Regions from separate parts of the Methylobacterium sp. V23 genome, predicted to be linked through region 2. Evidence: predicted binding sites of a transcription regulator. Region 2 holds the regulator's gene; the other holds the start of a gene.
What was found. The regulator HrcA, encoded in region 2, represses chaperone genes, less so after heat shock. The targets are predictions, from matches to a motif close to GTTAGCACTCNCNNNNNGNGAGTGCTAAC.
Positions count from the first base shown of each region.

Region 1: the regulator HrcA is predicted to act here: its motif matches at 1,541-1,569, upstream of groES (co-chaperone GroES).

Region 1 covers NZ_PDHT01000015.1:79,489-87,135, reverse strand. Annotated here, with positions in the region: gene groL (chaperonin GroEL) at 1-1,099, opposite strand, end outside; gene groES (co-chaperone GroES) at 1,185-1,472, opposite strand; gene CRT23_RS15600 (magnesium transporter CorA family protein) at 1,686-2,696, shown strand; gene CRT23_RS15595 (lipopolysaccharide biosynthesis protein) at 2,786-4,240, shown strand; gene CRT23_RS15590 (FAD-binding protein) at 4,342-5,529, shown strand; gene CRT23_RS15585 (heterodisulfide reductase-related iron-sulfur binding cluster) at 5,691-7,073, shown strand; gene CRT23_RS15580 (MBL fold metallo-hydrolase) at 7,081-7,647, opposite strand, start outside.
Region 2 covers NZ_PDHT01000003.1:194,014-201,660, forward strand. Annotated here, with positions in the region: gene CRT23_RS05400 (penicillin-binding protein activator) at 1-569, shown strand, start outside; gene hemW (radical SAM family heme chaperone HemW) at 585-1,763, opposite strand; gene rdgB (RdgB/HAM1 family non-canonical purine NTP pyrophosphatase) at 1,813-2,445, opposite strand; gene rph (ribonuclease PH) at 2,442-3,170, opposite strand; gene hrcA (heat-inducible transcriptional repressor HrcA) at 3,463-4,518, shown strand; gene CRT23_RS05425 (DUF1236 domain-containing protein) at 4,580-5,524, opposite strand; gene CRT23_RS05430 (MFS family transporter) at 5,822-7,180, shown strand; gene CRT23_RS05435 (YfdX family protein) at 7,269-7,647, shown strand, end outside.

The DNA.
Region 1 (7,647 bases), on a different contig from region 2:
CCTGAAGCTTTTCACGGTCGTAGTCCGAGGTGGTCTCCTCGATCTGCGCCTTGATCTGGCCGACGCGGGCCTCGATGTCCGCCTTCTCACCGAGACCGTCGATGATCGTGGTGGTCTCCTTCTCGATGCGGATGCGCTTGGCGCGGCCGAGCATCGGGAGGGTGACGTTCTCGAGCTTGATGCCGAGATCCTCAGCGATCATCTGACCCTGGGTCAGGATCGCGATGTCCTCGAGCATGGCCTTGCGGCGATCGCCGAAGCCCGGAGCCTTGACGGCCGCGACCTTGAGGCCGCCGCGCAGCTTGTTCACGACGAGCGTGGCAAGCGCCTCACCCTCGATGTCCTCGGCGATGATGACGAGCGGCTTACCGGTCTGCACCACGGCCTCGAGAACCGGCAGCATCGCCTGGAGCGACGAGAGCTTCTTCTCGTGGATGAGGATGTAGGGGTCCTCGAGCTCGGCGACCATCTTCTCCGCGTTCGTGATGAAGTACGGGGAGAGGTAGCCGCGGTCGAACTGCATACCCTCGACGACATCGAGCTCGGTCTCGGCCGTCTTGGCCTCCTCGACGGTGATGACACCCTCGTTGCCGACCTTCTGCATGGCGTGGGCGATCATCTCGCCGATTTCCTTGTCGCCATTGGCCGAGATGGTGCCGACCTGGGCGACTTCCTCGGAGGAGGCGACCTTCTTCGCGCGGCTGGTGATATCCTTCACGGCGGCGGTGGTGGCGAGATCGATGCCGCGCTTCAGGTCCATCGGGTTCATGCCGGCGGCGACGTACTTGGCGCCTTCACGAACGATGGCCTGGGCCAGCACGGTGGCGGTGGTGGTGCCGTCACCCGCGATGTCGTTGGTCTTCGAGGCCACTTCGCGCACCATCTGGGCGCCCATGTTCTCGAACTTGTCGGCGAGCTCGATCTCCTTGGCGACGGTGACGCCGTCCTTGGTGATGCGCGGCGCACCGAACGACTTCTCGATGACGACGTTCCGGCCCTTGGGGCCGAGCGTCACCTTCACCGCGTCAGCGAGGATATCGACGCCACGGAGCATCTTCTCGCGGGCGTCGGAGGCGAAGCGGACTTCTTTCGCTGCCATGTCAGATCCTTATCAGTGATGGGCCCCGAGGCGCCGGATGGCGCCCTCGAAGGGCTCGTGAAAGGGAGGAGAACCGAAAGCCGACTTAGGCGACGACGCCCATAATGTCGGATTCCTTCATGATCAGGAGGTCCTGACCGTCGATCTTGACCTCGGTGCCGGACCACTTGCCGAACAGGACGCGATCACCCGCCTTGACGTCCAGCGGGTTGATGCGACCGGCTTCGTCACGGGCGCCGGGGCCGACGGCGACGATCTCGCCCTCTTGCGGCTTCTCCTTGGCGGTGTCCGGGATGATGATGCCGCCCTTGGTCTTCTCTTCGCCTTCAATGCGGCGGACGACGACACGGTCGTGCAGCGGACGGAACTTCATGAGCTGCCCTCTTGCTTCAAATTCGTGGATGGCGTTGATGCGGCGCGGCAGCGCGCTCAACCCAGGTCGTTAGCACTCTCCTTGAGTGAGTGCTAACGATGGCGCCGAGTTAGGCGCGGGCGTTCCTTAAGTCAAGACTGTCGCAGGTTCGGACGACGATCCAGCGACAGGATCATCCCCCAATTCCACAACCCGACGGAAAGTCCTTCGCGGATGATCAAGCTTCATGGTCCGCAAGGCGCGGTCGAGCCCGCGGCGCAAGCAGCCGCGGAAGCATACCCAGTGGAAGTCGTGTGGATCGATCTCGATGATCCGAGCGCCGAGGAGGCCGAGCGGGTCGAGGCCTGCACCGGCATCCGGGTCCCATCGCGCAAGGCCCTCAGCGAGGTCGAGAATTCGAGTCGGCTGCGGCGCTTGAAGACCGGGTTCTCGCTCTCGACCCCGATGGTCACCTTCGACAAACTTGATACGCAGTTGAAGCCGTTGGGCTTCGTGCTCACCCGGGATCGCCTCGTCACGGTGCGCTTCCACGAGCTGCGGGCCTTCGCGGAGGTGAAGAAGCGCATCGATACCGGCGACGGGCCGGGCACCACCTCCACCGAGATCTTCCTTCTCCTGATGGAGGAGCTCGTCGACAGTCTCGCAGATTCCCTCGAGGACATGGGCGCGGACCTCGACGAGTTGTCCACGCGGATCTTCGATTTCGATGTCCGCGGCGGTGCACCGGCCGGGGACGCCAAGCCGCGCAGCCAGACGCCGCGTCGGCGCGACCTGGCACTGCGCCGGATCCTGCGCGGCATCGGACGCCGCGGGAAGACCCTCGGCAAGATCCGTTCGAGCCTCCTCGGACTGGAGCGGATCGTCCCCTTCGTGGCCAACGAGTGCGAGCACATCCTCGGCGAGGAACAGGTGCCGCGCTTCGAAGCCGTGCGGCGCGACATCGCCTCCCTCGACGAGTTCGAAATCCGCCTCTCGGAGAACGTCCAGTTCCTTCTCGATGCGACCCTCGGTCTGATCAGCATCGAGCAGAACAACACCTTCCGGGTTCTCACCGTGGCATCGGTGGTCGGCATCCCCCCGACCCTGATCGCCTCGATGTACGGCATGAACTTCAAGCATATGCCCGAACTCGAATGGGCCTATGGCTATCCCTACGGCTTGGCACTCATCCTCGTGAGCGCCATCATTCCGATCGTTTTCTTCCGCATCCGGGGGTGGTTGTGACTGGTTGACGGAATGTTTGGCTGCCCGCGCTAGAGCGTGGCGCGGCGATGCCCCGTCCAGCCGGCATCCGAGGATGACCCGTCCACACCATGGCCGTGATCGCTGCCTTCGTCCTGAATGCCGGCCTGAACTTCGTCCTCGGCCTCCTGATCGCCAAGCTGCTGGGACCGGCGGAGTTCGGTCTGTTCGCGCTGGCGACGGCCGGTGCGATCGTGGCCAACACCGTCCTGTTCGAGTGGCTGCGTCTCTCGGCGACGCGATTCTACTCAGCCCGGGTCCGTGTCGATGAACCTTGGATCCGTCAGGGCCTCGACCGGGCTTACATGGCCCTCACGCTCAGCCTCTTCGTGGCGGCCTTGTTCTGCGCAGGACTGGGATTCACGCTCGAGCCCAGCGCGGAAAGTCGTCTCGCGATCACAGCCGGCGCGGCGGTCGCTGCCTTGGGTATCGGCGTCTTCGACTATCATGCGGCGCTCGCCCGGGCGCGCTTCGACGGCCGGCTCTACTTCAACCTCGTAGCAGTCAAGAACGGCCTCGCCTTCGTGCTGATGGCCGGGGCCGCCTGGTTCTTCCCCCAGCCCGTCTGGGTCCTGACGGCGGCCGGGATCAGCCAGGGTTTCGCGATCCTGCTGCTGTATCGGCCGCTGCGCGATCCGGTCGCCCCGCGCGTGCGGCTGAAGCTGCGGGAAGCCTGGCAACTCTTCGTTGCCTACGGCCTTCCTCTCATTGCCGCCAATGCGATCTACCAGCTCCTGCCGTTCCTGAATCGGGGCAGTATCGCGTCGCATGCAGGACTCGCCGAGGCGGGCTACTTCGCCCTCGCCGCCGATGTGACCACTCGGAGCATCGGCACCCTCGGGACCGCCCTCGACCTGCTGCTCTTCCAACTTGCGGTCCGGGTCGAGGAGGAGCAGGGGCGCGCCGCGGCCGAGCGCCAGGTCGGGCTCAACATCGGCGTGGTGGTGGCCCTGCTGCTGCCCTGCGCCGTCGGGTTCTGGGCCGTGCTGCCGGCCCTCGAGGCGCTGGTGGTGCCGGAGGCCTATCGCGGCCCCTTCGCCGCCTATGCGGGGCTGATGGTACCGGGCTTCTTCTGCCTCGCGATGACCAATTTTGCCCTCAACCCGATCTTCCAGATCCGCCGGCGCACGCGCCCGGTGATCGCCGCCGCGCTGGTTGGGCTCGCCTTGAACGGGCTCGGGTTATGGCTCCTGCCGTCCCGGTACGGTCCCGAGGGCGTCGCGATCGCCCAGACCGTCGGCCTCGGGGCCGCCACCCTCGTCCTGGCTTGGCGGGCACTCACCGGACCCCAGCGGCTGCACCTGCCCTGGTGGGAGATCCTGGCCGCCAGTATCGCCTCCCTTGCCATGGCGCTCTGCCTGCTGCCCCTGCGCCATATCGAGCCGACCCGAGCGCTGCTGCTTTCCGTTCCCCTCGGCATGGTGGTCTACGGCGTGCTCGTCTGGCTCTTCGACATCGCGGGTCTGCGCGGCCACGTGGCGGCGCGTTTCACCCGTTCCCCACCCGGGACCGCACCGGCTGAATAGCCGATCCGAACCGGATGCCATCGGCACGAACCTCCTCTAAGGTGGCTTCACAGGAACAGGATCGAGGGCGCCGCAGAGTGCCCCGGATCGGGTAGGAAACGATGCGTACATATGAGCCTCAGGACGAGGGCGCCGCGGCCGAGATCGTCCGCGCGGCGGTCGGAAGCCCGGAGCGGCTCCGCCTCGTCGGTGGAGCGACCAAGGCCGGGATCGGACGTCCGGCCCAGGACGAAGCGACGCTCTCCAGCGTGGGCCTGAGCGGCATCACGCTCTACGAGCCCGCGGAGATGGTGGTCGCCGCCCGGGCCGGGACGCCCCTGGCCGAGGTTCAGGCCCTTCTCGCGGCCCGCGGGCAGATGCTGCCCTTCGAACCCATGGACCACCGCTCCCTGATGGGCACAACCGGAGAACCAACCTTCGGCGCCGTGGCGGCGGCCAACACTTCCGGACCGCGCCGGATCAACGCGGGCGCCGCTCGCGACAGCCTCATCGGGGTGCGCTTCATCAACGGGCGCGGCGAGGCGATCAAGTCGGGCGGGCGGGTCATGAAGAACGTCACCGGGCTCGACCTGGTGAAGCTGATGGCCGGGTCCTGGGGCACCCTCGGTCTCCTGACGGAGGTGACCTTCAAGGTGCTCCCTGTTCAGGAACGGGTCGCCACGCTCGCATTCCCGGACCTCGACGATGCCCGCGCCATCACGGCCCTGAGCGCCGCCCTCGGCTCACCCTTCGAGCTGACTGGCGCCGCCCACCTGCCGGCCGGGATCGAAGGCGGCGCGGCGCGGACGCTGATGCGGATCGAGGGTTTCTCGGAGTCGATCGATTACCGCCTCGGCGAATTGCGTCGTCTGCTCAAGCGCTTCGGCCAACCCGAGATCGTCGAGGGCGAGGCGGGAACGGCGCTCTGGACGCGTATTCGCGACGCTGCCGCCTTCGCCGAGCCGCGGAGTTCCGCGGTGTGGCGCATCTCCGTCGCGCCGACCCGCGGCCCCGCCGTCACCGCCGCGATCGCCGCCCGGCGCGACGCCTGCTGGTTCTACGACTGGGGTGGTGGGCTGATCTGGCTCGCGACCGATGCGGCCGGCGATGCCGGTGCCGAAGGCGTCCGCGCCGCCGTACGGGCGCAGGGTGGGCACGCGAGCCTTGTGCGGGCACCCGACGCCGTCCGGGCGGCCGTGCCGGTCTTCGAGCCGCTGGCCGAGCCCCTCATGCGGATCACCGCGGGCATCAAGGCGGCGCATGATCCGCATGGCCTGTTCAATCCGGGGCGGATGTACGCCGGTCTCTGAGCGGGGGCGGTGCGGGACGAGGTCGCGCCGCCCGCGCTGTTCGGAGCGATTCCAAGGCTCGGCAACCGGCGCGAGACCCTCTAAACAGGTGGGACCAAGAAGACGATGCCGACGCGGGCCGGACCCGATGGACGGCACGAGGGTGGACCCGAGGACTCACCGTGCAGACCAATTTCAGCCTGACGCAACTCGCCGATCCGGCCATGGCGGCGTCCGAGAAGATCCTCCGGACGTGCGTGCATTGCGGGTTCTGCACCGCGACCTGCCCGACATATCTTCTGCTCGGCGATGAACTCGATTCGCCGCGCGGGCGGATCTACCTGATCAAGGACATGCTCGAAGGCGGAAAGCCGGCGGTGCCGGAAGTCGTCAAGCATGTCGACCGCTGCCTGTCGTGCCTGTCCTGCATGACGACCTGTCCCTCGGGTGTGCACTACATGCACCTCGTCGACCATGCGCGGAGCTATATCGAGGAAACCTATCGGCGTCCGTTGAGCGACCGGCTCCTCCGCAGCGTGCTGGCCTTCGTGCTGCCCTACCCGAACCGCTTCCGCCTGGCCCTTCTGGGCGCGAAGATCGGGGCCCCGTTCCGGCCCCTGGTGGCGCGCTTGCCGCGGGTCGGCAACCGCCTGGCGGCCATGCTCGACCTCGCCCCGGCCCACCTGCCGAACCGCAACCCGACCGACCGGCCCGGCACCTTCCCGGCCGAGACGCGCGCCCTGGAAGCGAGCGCGGCGTTGCATGGGTATACCGCACCGTCGCGTCGAGGTCGCGTGGCCCTGCTGCGCGGTTGCGCCCAGAGCGTGCTCCGTCCCGATTTCAACGAGGCGGCGATCCGGCTCCTGACCCGGCACGGGGTCGAGGTGGTCCAGGCCGCGGGGGAGGGCTGCTGCGGCGCGCTCACCCATCACATGGGCAAGGCGGATTCGTCGCATGCCCAGGCCCAGCGCACCATTGACGCCTGGATCGCCGAGATGGACGGCGCCGGTCTCGACGCGATTCTCGTCACCGCCTCCGGTTGCGGCACGACGATCAAGGATTACGGCTTCATGTTCCGCGAGGACCCGGCCTATGCGGAGAAGGCGAAGCGGGTCTCCGCCATCGCCAAGGACGTCACCGAGTACATGGCCACCATCGGGTTGATGCCGCCGATCGTCGAGACCGACCTCGTGGTCGCCTACCACTCGGCCTGCTCGATGCAGCACGGCCAGGGCATCCGCACCGAGCCGAAGAACCTCCTGAAGACGGCGGGCTTCACCGTGAAGGACGTGCCCGAGGGCCACATCTGCTGCGGCTCGGCCGGCACCTACAACATCCTCCAGCCCGAGATCGCCAACCGGCTGCGGGACCGGAAGGTCGCCAACATCGAGCGGATGCGCCCCGACGTCATCGCCACCGGCAACATCGGCTGCGCCACCCAGATCGGGAAGGGCACGGCGATCCCGATCGTCCACACGGCGGAACTGCTGGACTGGGCGACCGGCGGCCCGAAGCCGGCGGCGTTGGCGGGATTGCCCGAGCGGGCGATGCTGGCGGCGGAGTAGGGACGCATCAGCGCCGGGGCCGCTCCGCCATCGGGCGCCAGCGGTACCCCAGTCCGTCGCGGATGACGTACCCCAGCGACGGGAAGGCGGTGTGGTAGCCGGCGACGAGGACGCGATCGGTGGCGGCCATGTCGTAGATCGTCCGCCGGGTGGCAGCGCCGGCCGCTTTGTCCATGTCGAACAGGGCGTGCCAGTTGGGCCTGGCCAGCGAGGCCACCTCGTGATGGGCGCAATCGCCCCAGACCAGCAGGCGCTGGCCCGCGCTCTCCACGTGGAAGGCGAGGTGCCCCGGCGTGTGGCCGAAGGCCGCCACGGCATCGATGCCCGGAACCACCGTCTGGCCCGGGGATACGAGGCGGATCCGGTCGGCGAGGGGAAGCAGGTGGCTGCGGAAGACGCGGGCCGACCGGTACGCGTTGCCCTCGGGCGCAGCCGCGAGGCGATCGTCATCCGTCCAGAAGGCGAATTCCCGTTCGCCCACGACGTAACGGGCGTTCGGGAAGAGCGGGCGCCCGTCCTCGAGGAGGCCGCCGATATGGTCGGTGTGGCAGTGCGTCAGGACCACGAGGTCGAT
Region 2 (7,647 bases):
CGCGCCTCGTGGCGATCGAGCGCTATCCCGTCGGCAATCCGGCCCCCGCCATCGGGCGCCTCGGCGGCCTGATCACCGGGCCGGCCGCCCAGGCCGACGCGCTGTTCCTGCCGGACACGCCGGATGGCCTCGCCACCGTCGCGCCGGCCCTGACCAAGGCGGGGTTCGCCCCCGGCCGGGTCCGGCCGATCGGCACCGCCGTCTGGAACGATCCCCGCGTCTTCGCCCTGCCCGCCCTCCAGGGCGGCTGGTTCGCGGCGCCGGACGCCGCCGGCTTCAACGGCTTCTCGCAGCGCTACCAGGCGCGCTTCGGCGCGGTGCCGCCGCGGGTCGCGACCCTCGCCTACGACGCGGTCTCGCTGATGGCGGCCCTGTCGCGCCAGTTCGGCTCGCAGCGCTTCGCCGACACGACGCTCACCAACCCGTCCGGCTTCTCCGGCGTCGACGGGACCTTCCGGTTCCGGCCGGACGGGCCGAGCGACCGGGCCCTGGCGGTCTACGAGATCCGCTCGGGCGCGCCCACCATCGTCAGCCCCGCGCCGCGGACCCTCGGTCCCTCCGGGACCTGATCGTCCGAAACCCGATCAGGCGGCGAGCGCGGCCACCACCGCGTTGAGCACCGGCGCGCCGGCGGGCGTCGCGGCGATGCGGCCGTCCGAACGGCGGGCGATCAGCCCCGCGGCGACGAGGTCGTCGATCCGGACCGCCTCGAGGCTGCGGCCCTTCAGGGCGGCGTAGCGCCGGGGGTCGATGCCCTCGCGCAGGCGCAGGCCCATCATCAGGAACTCGTCGCCCTGGTCGGCGGCGGCCAGCGCCTCGGTCTCGACGATGCCGTGGCCCTGTGCCTCGACCCGGGCGAGCCAGGATTCGGGCGTTCGCTCGGTGACGGTGCCGATCCGACCGGACTCGCCGACGAGGCGACCGTGGGCGCCCGGGCCGATGCCGGCATATTCGCCGTAGCGCCAGTAGAGCAGGTTATGCCGGGATTCCGCGCCCGGGCGGGCGTGGTTGGAGATCTCGTAGGCCGGGAGCCCGGCCCGGTCGCAGACCTCCTGGGTCACGTCGTAGAGGGCACGCGCGGAATCGTCGTCGGGGGGGACCAGCTTGCCGGCGGCGGCCAGGCCGTAGAACGGCGTGCCCGGCTCGATGGTGAGCTGATAGAGCGACAGGTGCTCGGCCGCGCGGGCGATGGCCCCCTCCAGCTCGGCCCGCCAGGCGGCGGGGCTCTGGTCCGGGCGCGCGTAGATGAGGTCGAAGGAATAGCGCTCGAAATGCGCTGCCGCGACCCGCACGGCCGCCATGGCCTCGGCCGCGCTGTGCAGGCGCCCGAGCTGCTTCAGGGCGGTGTCGTCCATGGCCTGGACGCCGAGGGAGACGCGGTTCACGCCCGCGGCCCGGTAGCCGCGGAAGCGCTCGGCCTCCACGCTCGTCGGGTTGGCCTCCAGGGTGATCTCGACGCCGGGCGCCACGCTCCAGGCCTGCCCGATCGCGTCCAGCAGGCCCGCCACGGTGGCGGGCTGCATCAGGGAGGGCGTGCCGCCGCCGAGGAAGACGCTCGACACGATGCGGCCGGGCGTACGCACGGCCACGTGGGCGATCTCGGTGCGGAAGGCCTGCAGGAAGCGGCCCTCGTCCACGGGCGCGTGGCGCACGTGGCTGTTGAAGTCGCAATAGGGGCACTTCGAGGCGCAGAAGGGCCAGTGCACGTAGACCCCGAACCCCGCGTCGCGGGTCGGGTGGTCCGGGCCTGTCGGTTCGGTCATGACGCGGATGTGCGCGCGGGACCGCCATTTGGCAATCCCGCGGCCGGTCTCAGGGACGCCGCAGGCAGGTCTGGGCCAGGAGCACGAAGGCCTGCGCGCGATGCGACAGGGCGTTGCCCGTCTGCCAGTCGACCCCGTGCTTCTCCTCCGATGAGATCTCGCCGAAGGTGCGGTCGTAGCCGTCGGGCTGGAACATCGGATCGTAGCCGAACCCGCTCGCGCCCCGCGGCGGGACGAGTTCGCCGAAGACCCGGCCCTCGAAGGTTTCGGTGTGGCCGTCCGGCCAGGCGATCACCAGGGCGGAGACGAAGTGCGCCCGCCGGGTGGCCGCCCCGCGCTTGTCGAGTTCGGCGGCGATGCGCGCCATGGCGCCGGTGAAATCCTTGGACGGCCCGGCCCAGCGGGCCGAGAACAGCCCCGGCGCCCCGTCCAGCGCATTGACGCAGAGCCCGGAATCGTCGGCGAAGGCGGGCAGGCCGGACGCGGTTGCAGCGGCCAGCGCCTTGATCGCCGCGTTCTCGGCAAACATCGTCCCGGTCTCGTCGGGCTCGGGCAGGCCGAGTTCCCCGGCCGAGACGGCATCGACGCCGAAGGGCGCCAGGAGCTCGCGCATCTCCACGAGCTTGCCCGCATTGTGGGTCGCGATGACGACGCGACCGGTGAGGATGCGGTGCGCGTTCATGCGGAGGCGCCCTGTACCACGGCCTGCTTCTGTAGGGCGACGAGGGATTGGATGCCGCCCTTGGCGAGGCGCATCAGCTCGAACAGCTCCTCCTCCGAGAACGGCTTGCCCTCGGCGGTCCCCTGGACCTCGACGAGCCCCCCGGTGCCCGTGATGACGAAGTTGGCGTCGGTCTCGGCCGCGGAATCCTCGGCATAGTCGAGGTCGAGGACGGGCTTGCCCTTGTAGATGCCGCAGGAGACCGCCGCCACGTGCTCGCGCAAGGGGTCGACCGAGATGATCGAGCGGCCGCGCATCCAGGTGAAGCAGTCGTGCAGCGCGACCCAGGCGCCGGTGATCGCCGCGGTGCGGGTGCCGCCGTCGGCCTGGATCACGTCGCAATCGACGGTGATCTGGCGCTCGCCCATGGCCGGCAGGTTGGTCACGGCGCGCAGGGAGCGTCCGATCAGGCGCTGGATCTCCTGGGTCCGGCCCGACGGCTTGCTGGAATTCACCTCGCGGCGGGTGCGCTCGTGCGTGGCGCGCGGCAGCATGGCGTATTCCGCGGTGACCCAGCCCTTGCCGGAGCCGCGCAACCACCCGGGACCGCGCTCTTCCAGGGTGGCCGTGCACAGCACCTTGGTGTCGCCGAAGCTGACGAGGCAGGAGCCCTCGGCATGGCGGGAGACGGCGCGCTCCAGGGTGACCATGCGCAGTTCGTCGTTCGCGCGCTTCGAGGGCCGCATGCCGCTCTCCTTTCGGTGGTGATGGGAGTGCGGCTTTACGGTTCCGGCCCTCGCCCGGCAAGCGAGGCCGGGCGGATTGTCGGCCTCGCCGGTGCCCCGGAGCGGGTGGAATCCGCCGCGGGTCGCGCGCGCGGAACGCCTTCCGCGGCCAAGCTGTTTCTCGTAGTCCCTCGCGTTGCCCGCCGGGAGCGACGGTGGGGAGCATTGTGTAAAACTCGGGAGACCGTCACACTCTCCGCCTCAGGAATGGACCGTGACAGAGCCCGCCCGCCCCTTTTCGACATCGCAGCAGATGCAGGTGCTCAGCGCGTTGAACGAACGCTCGCGTGAGATCTTTCGGCAGATCGTCGAGAGCTATCTCACGACCGGCGAACCGGTCGGCTCGCGCAACCTTGCGCGCATCCTGCCCATGGCCCTGTCGCCGGCCTCGATCCGGAACGTCATGGCGGATCTCGAGCATTCCGGGCTGATCTTTGCGCCCCACGCCTCGGCCGGTCGTCTGCCCACGGAGCAGGGCCTGCGCTTCTTCGTCGATGCGATGCTGGAGCTCGGCGATGTCGGGCGCGAGGAGCAGGAGCGGATCGAGGCGCAGATGCGCGCGGCCGCCTCCGGCCACACCTTCGATTCCGCCTTGGCCGAGGCCTCGATGCTGCTCTCGGGAATCTCCCGCGGCGCCGGCGTGGTCCTGACCACCAAGACCAACGTCCACCTGAAGCACATCGAATTCGTCCGCCTCGACCCGACCCGGGCGCTGGTCGTGCTGGTCTCGGACGACGGCTCCGTCGAGAATCGCCTCCTCGACCTGCCGCCGGGCCTGCCGGCGAGCGCCCTGCAGGAGGCCTCGAACTACCTGAACGCCCGACTCCAGGGCCGGACCCTCGGGACGCTCCGCGCCGAGATCGAGTCGGGCCGGCAGGCGATGAAGCGCGAACTCGACGCCATCACCGAGCGCCTCGTGGATGCCGGCCTCGCCGTCAGCGTCGGCCCCTCCGATGCCCGACAGCTCATCGTGCGCGGTCAGGCCAATCTGCTCGACGACCTGCGGGCGGCCGAGGATCTCGACCGCATCCGCCTGCTGTTCAACGATCTCGAGACGCAGAAGGACGTGATCGAGCTCCTGTCCCGGGCCGAGGGTGGCGAGGGCGTGCGGATCTTCATCGGCTCCGAGAACAAGCTCTTCTCGCTCTCGGGCTCCTCGATGATCGCGGCCCCGTTCCGCGACGGTTCCCAGAAGATCGTCGGCGTGGTCGGCGTCATCGGGCCGACGCGCCTGAACTATGCCCGCATCGTGCCGATGGTCGACTACACCGCACGGGTGGTCTCCGGCCTCCTCGACCGCAAGCGCTGAGCGCAAACGCGAAGGGGCGGAGCCTGAAGCCCCGCCCCCACCGTGATTCCGACCGCTCGGATCAGCCGCGGATCACGTCGACGATCTCGTAGGTGTCGGGATCGACGATGACGATGTCGTCGTCCACCAGCACGTAGCGGTAATCCTCGTATTCCGGCGCGATCCGGACGATGTCCGGCGGCAGGTCGTAGAGGGTGTAGCTACGGGCGATCGCCGTGCCGACGGTGAGCGCGAAGGCGCCGGCGGCCAGGCGCGGGATGCCGCGGCGGAAGACGCTCTGGCGGAACTCGGTGCGCTGCGGCGCGCCGAGGCGGCCATAGGCACCCCGGACGGCGCCACGATCGCCTCGGCCACCCCGGCCCTCGCGCTCGACGCCGCCGTCACGACCCCCGCGCCCATCGCGCTCGGCCCGTCCGCCGCGCTCGTCGCGATCGGCCTTACCGCCACGATCGGCCTTGCCGTCCCGATCGCCCTTGCCGTCCCGGTCGGTCTTGCCGTCCCGGTCGGTCTTGCCGTCCCGATCGGCCTTGCCGTCTCGGTCACCCCGGCCGTCGCGGGCCGCGGCTCCGCCGTCCTCGCGACCACCGCGCTCCCCGGCGGCCTGACCCGGACGCCCGTCCTGGCGTGCCGCGCCGCCCTCGGCCCCACGGCCGCCGGCCTCGCCGCGCTGGGCTCCCCCGGCCGGACCGGCCCCGGTCTCCGCGCCCCCGGCACCGCCGCGCATTCCGGCCCCACCGGCGCCGCCGCCCGCTTCACCACCATGCATGCCGGCGCCACCGCCCGCACCGCCACCAGCGCCGCCGCCGCGCATTCCGCCGGCGCCGCCACCGCCGCCAGCCCCGGCGCCGCCGCCCGCACCCATGCCGGCGCCGCCGCCCCCGGCACCCCCTGCCCCGCCACCAGCGCCGCCGCCAGCACCGCCACCCGGCCCGCCCTGCGCGAACGCGCTCGTTGCGCCGATCACCAGGGCCGCCGCCGTCACCGTGCTCCGAAAGAGCTTGTTCATGGGTTCGATTCCACTTTCATTGCTGCCTGACGCCGCAGGACGTCGATGTCGTCCGCAACGAGGATCTTCGAGAAACCGTTCCCGTTTTTCTTGCGCTGATCTTCCCGCTGGTTGCGCCAATCGTATTGTAACGTTGCAGCTAAGCTCAGACTCGCGTCTTCCACAGCGTGGTTTCAGAAACATCTTGGCTGTTTCGGACAACCCGCTGATCGCCCTTGGGAAATCTCGTTCGAGGCGGTAACGTCGCCGCAAAGCAAGCCGCGGAACGGCATTGCCCAGAGCACAGGGACGAGACGTATGACAGGTGGGGCCGGGGCCATCCCAACCAAGGCGGAAGACGCCGCCGACAGCCGACGCCGGATCAAGGCGATCGTCGCCTCCTCGTCGGGCAATCTCGTCGAATGGTTCGATTTCTACTGCTACGCGTTCTTCGCGCTCTACTTCGCGCCGGTCTTCTTTCCCGCCGGCGACAGCACCAGTCAGCTCCTGCAATCCGCCGCGGTGTTCGCGGTGGGCTTCTTCATGCGCCCGATCGGCGGCTGGCTGTTCGGCCGCATCGCCGACCGCCTGGGCCGCAAGACCTCGATGCTGATCTCGGTGCTGATGATGTGCGCCGGGTCGCTGATGATCGCGGTGCTGCCGACCTACGCCACGGTCGGGCAGCTCGCGCCGGCCCTGCTGCTGCTGGCCCGGATGATCCAGGGCCTGTCGGTGGGCGGCGAGTACGGCACCAGCGCCACCTACATGAGCGAGATCGCCGTGAAGGGCCGTCGCGGTTTCTTCGCCTCGTTCCAGTACGTCACCCTGATCGGCGGCCAGCTCCTCGCCTCGCTGGTGCTGATCATCCTGCAGAGCTTCCTCACCGCCCAGGAACTGACCGCCTGGGGCTGGCGCATCCCGTTCGTCATCGGCGCGGTCGCGGCGGTGGTGGCGCTCTACCTGCGTTCGTCCCTCGACGAGACGGCGACCAAGGAAGACATGGCCAAGAAGGATTCCGGCACCTTCGCGGCCCTGTTCAAGCATTGGCGCGCCTTCTGCGTGGTGCTGGCCTACACCGCCGGCGGCTCGCTGAGTTTCTACACCTTCACCACCTACATGCCGAAATACCTCTTCAACACGGCGCATATCGACAAGGTCACGGCCTCGCAGATCTCCACCGCGGCCCTGTTCGTCTACATGATCATCCAGCCCTTCTTCGGCTGGCTGTCGGACCGGATCGGGCGCAAGGCCAACATGCTGCTCTATAGCGGCCTCGGCACCCTGATGGTGGTGCCGCTGATGACCGCCATCGGATCCACGCAGAACCCGATCCTGTCCTTCGCGCTCATCATGGTCGGCCTGATCGTGATCAGCTTCTACACCGGCATCAGCGGCATCGTGAAAGCCGAGCTGTTCCCGACCCAGGTGCGCGCCCTCGGCGTCGGCCTGTCCTACGCGATCGCCAACTCGCTGTTCGGCGGCACCGCCGAGGCGGTGGCGCTGTACCTGAAGCAGGTCGGCTCCGAGAGCACGTTCTTCTGGTACGTGACGATCATGCTCGGCATCGCCTTCATCGGCTCGCTGATCATGCCGAACCCGAAGCGTCACGGGTACCTCGACGGCGACGGCACCGTCGAGGAAGCCTTGACCCGCAAGACACGCCTCTCGGCCGCTTGAGCCGCTCGACCCTCGGAGGCATGACCGGCACGCGGTGAGCGATCACCGCGTGCTTTTTTGTGCCGCCACGGTCCGACTCGGAGAAGACTTGCTCCGCCCCTTCGACGGGGCCTATGTCAACGAATATTTGATGAACCGAACCATACCAATCTTTAAGATGACATCGCGATCGCTCGGGACCACATTCGCTTCAGAAGAGATCGCCAGCGCAGGTAGATCAACAAGATCAGTGATCCGGGCGCGGCTTTTCTTCGGAGGTAGTGTGATGAAGAAGACAAGAACAGTTGCCGCTTTCCTTGCCGCAACCTCGCTCCTCAGCGGTGTGGCATTGGCCAACGATGCAGTGAAGCCGGCGACGGCTCCGCCGGTGACGGCCGCGCAACAGGCGGCGGACAAGGATGTGGGCAAGCTGTCGAAGGACGGCGCCCAGGCGTTCCGCGATCTGCACCTGGCCCGCATCGCCATCT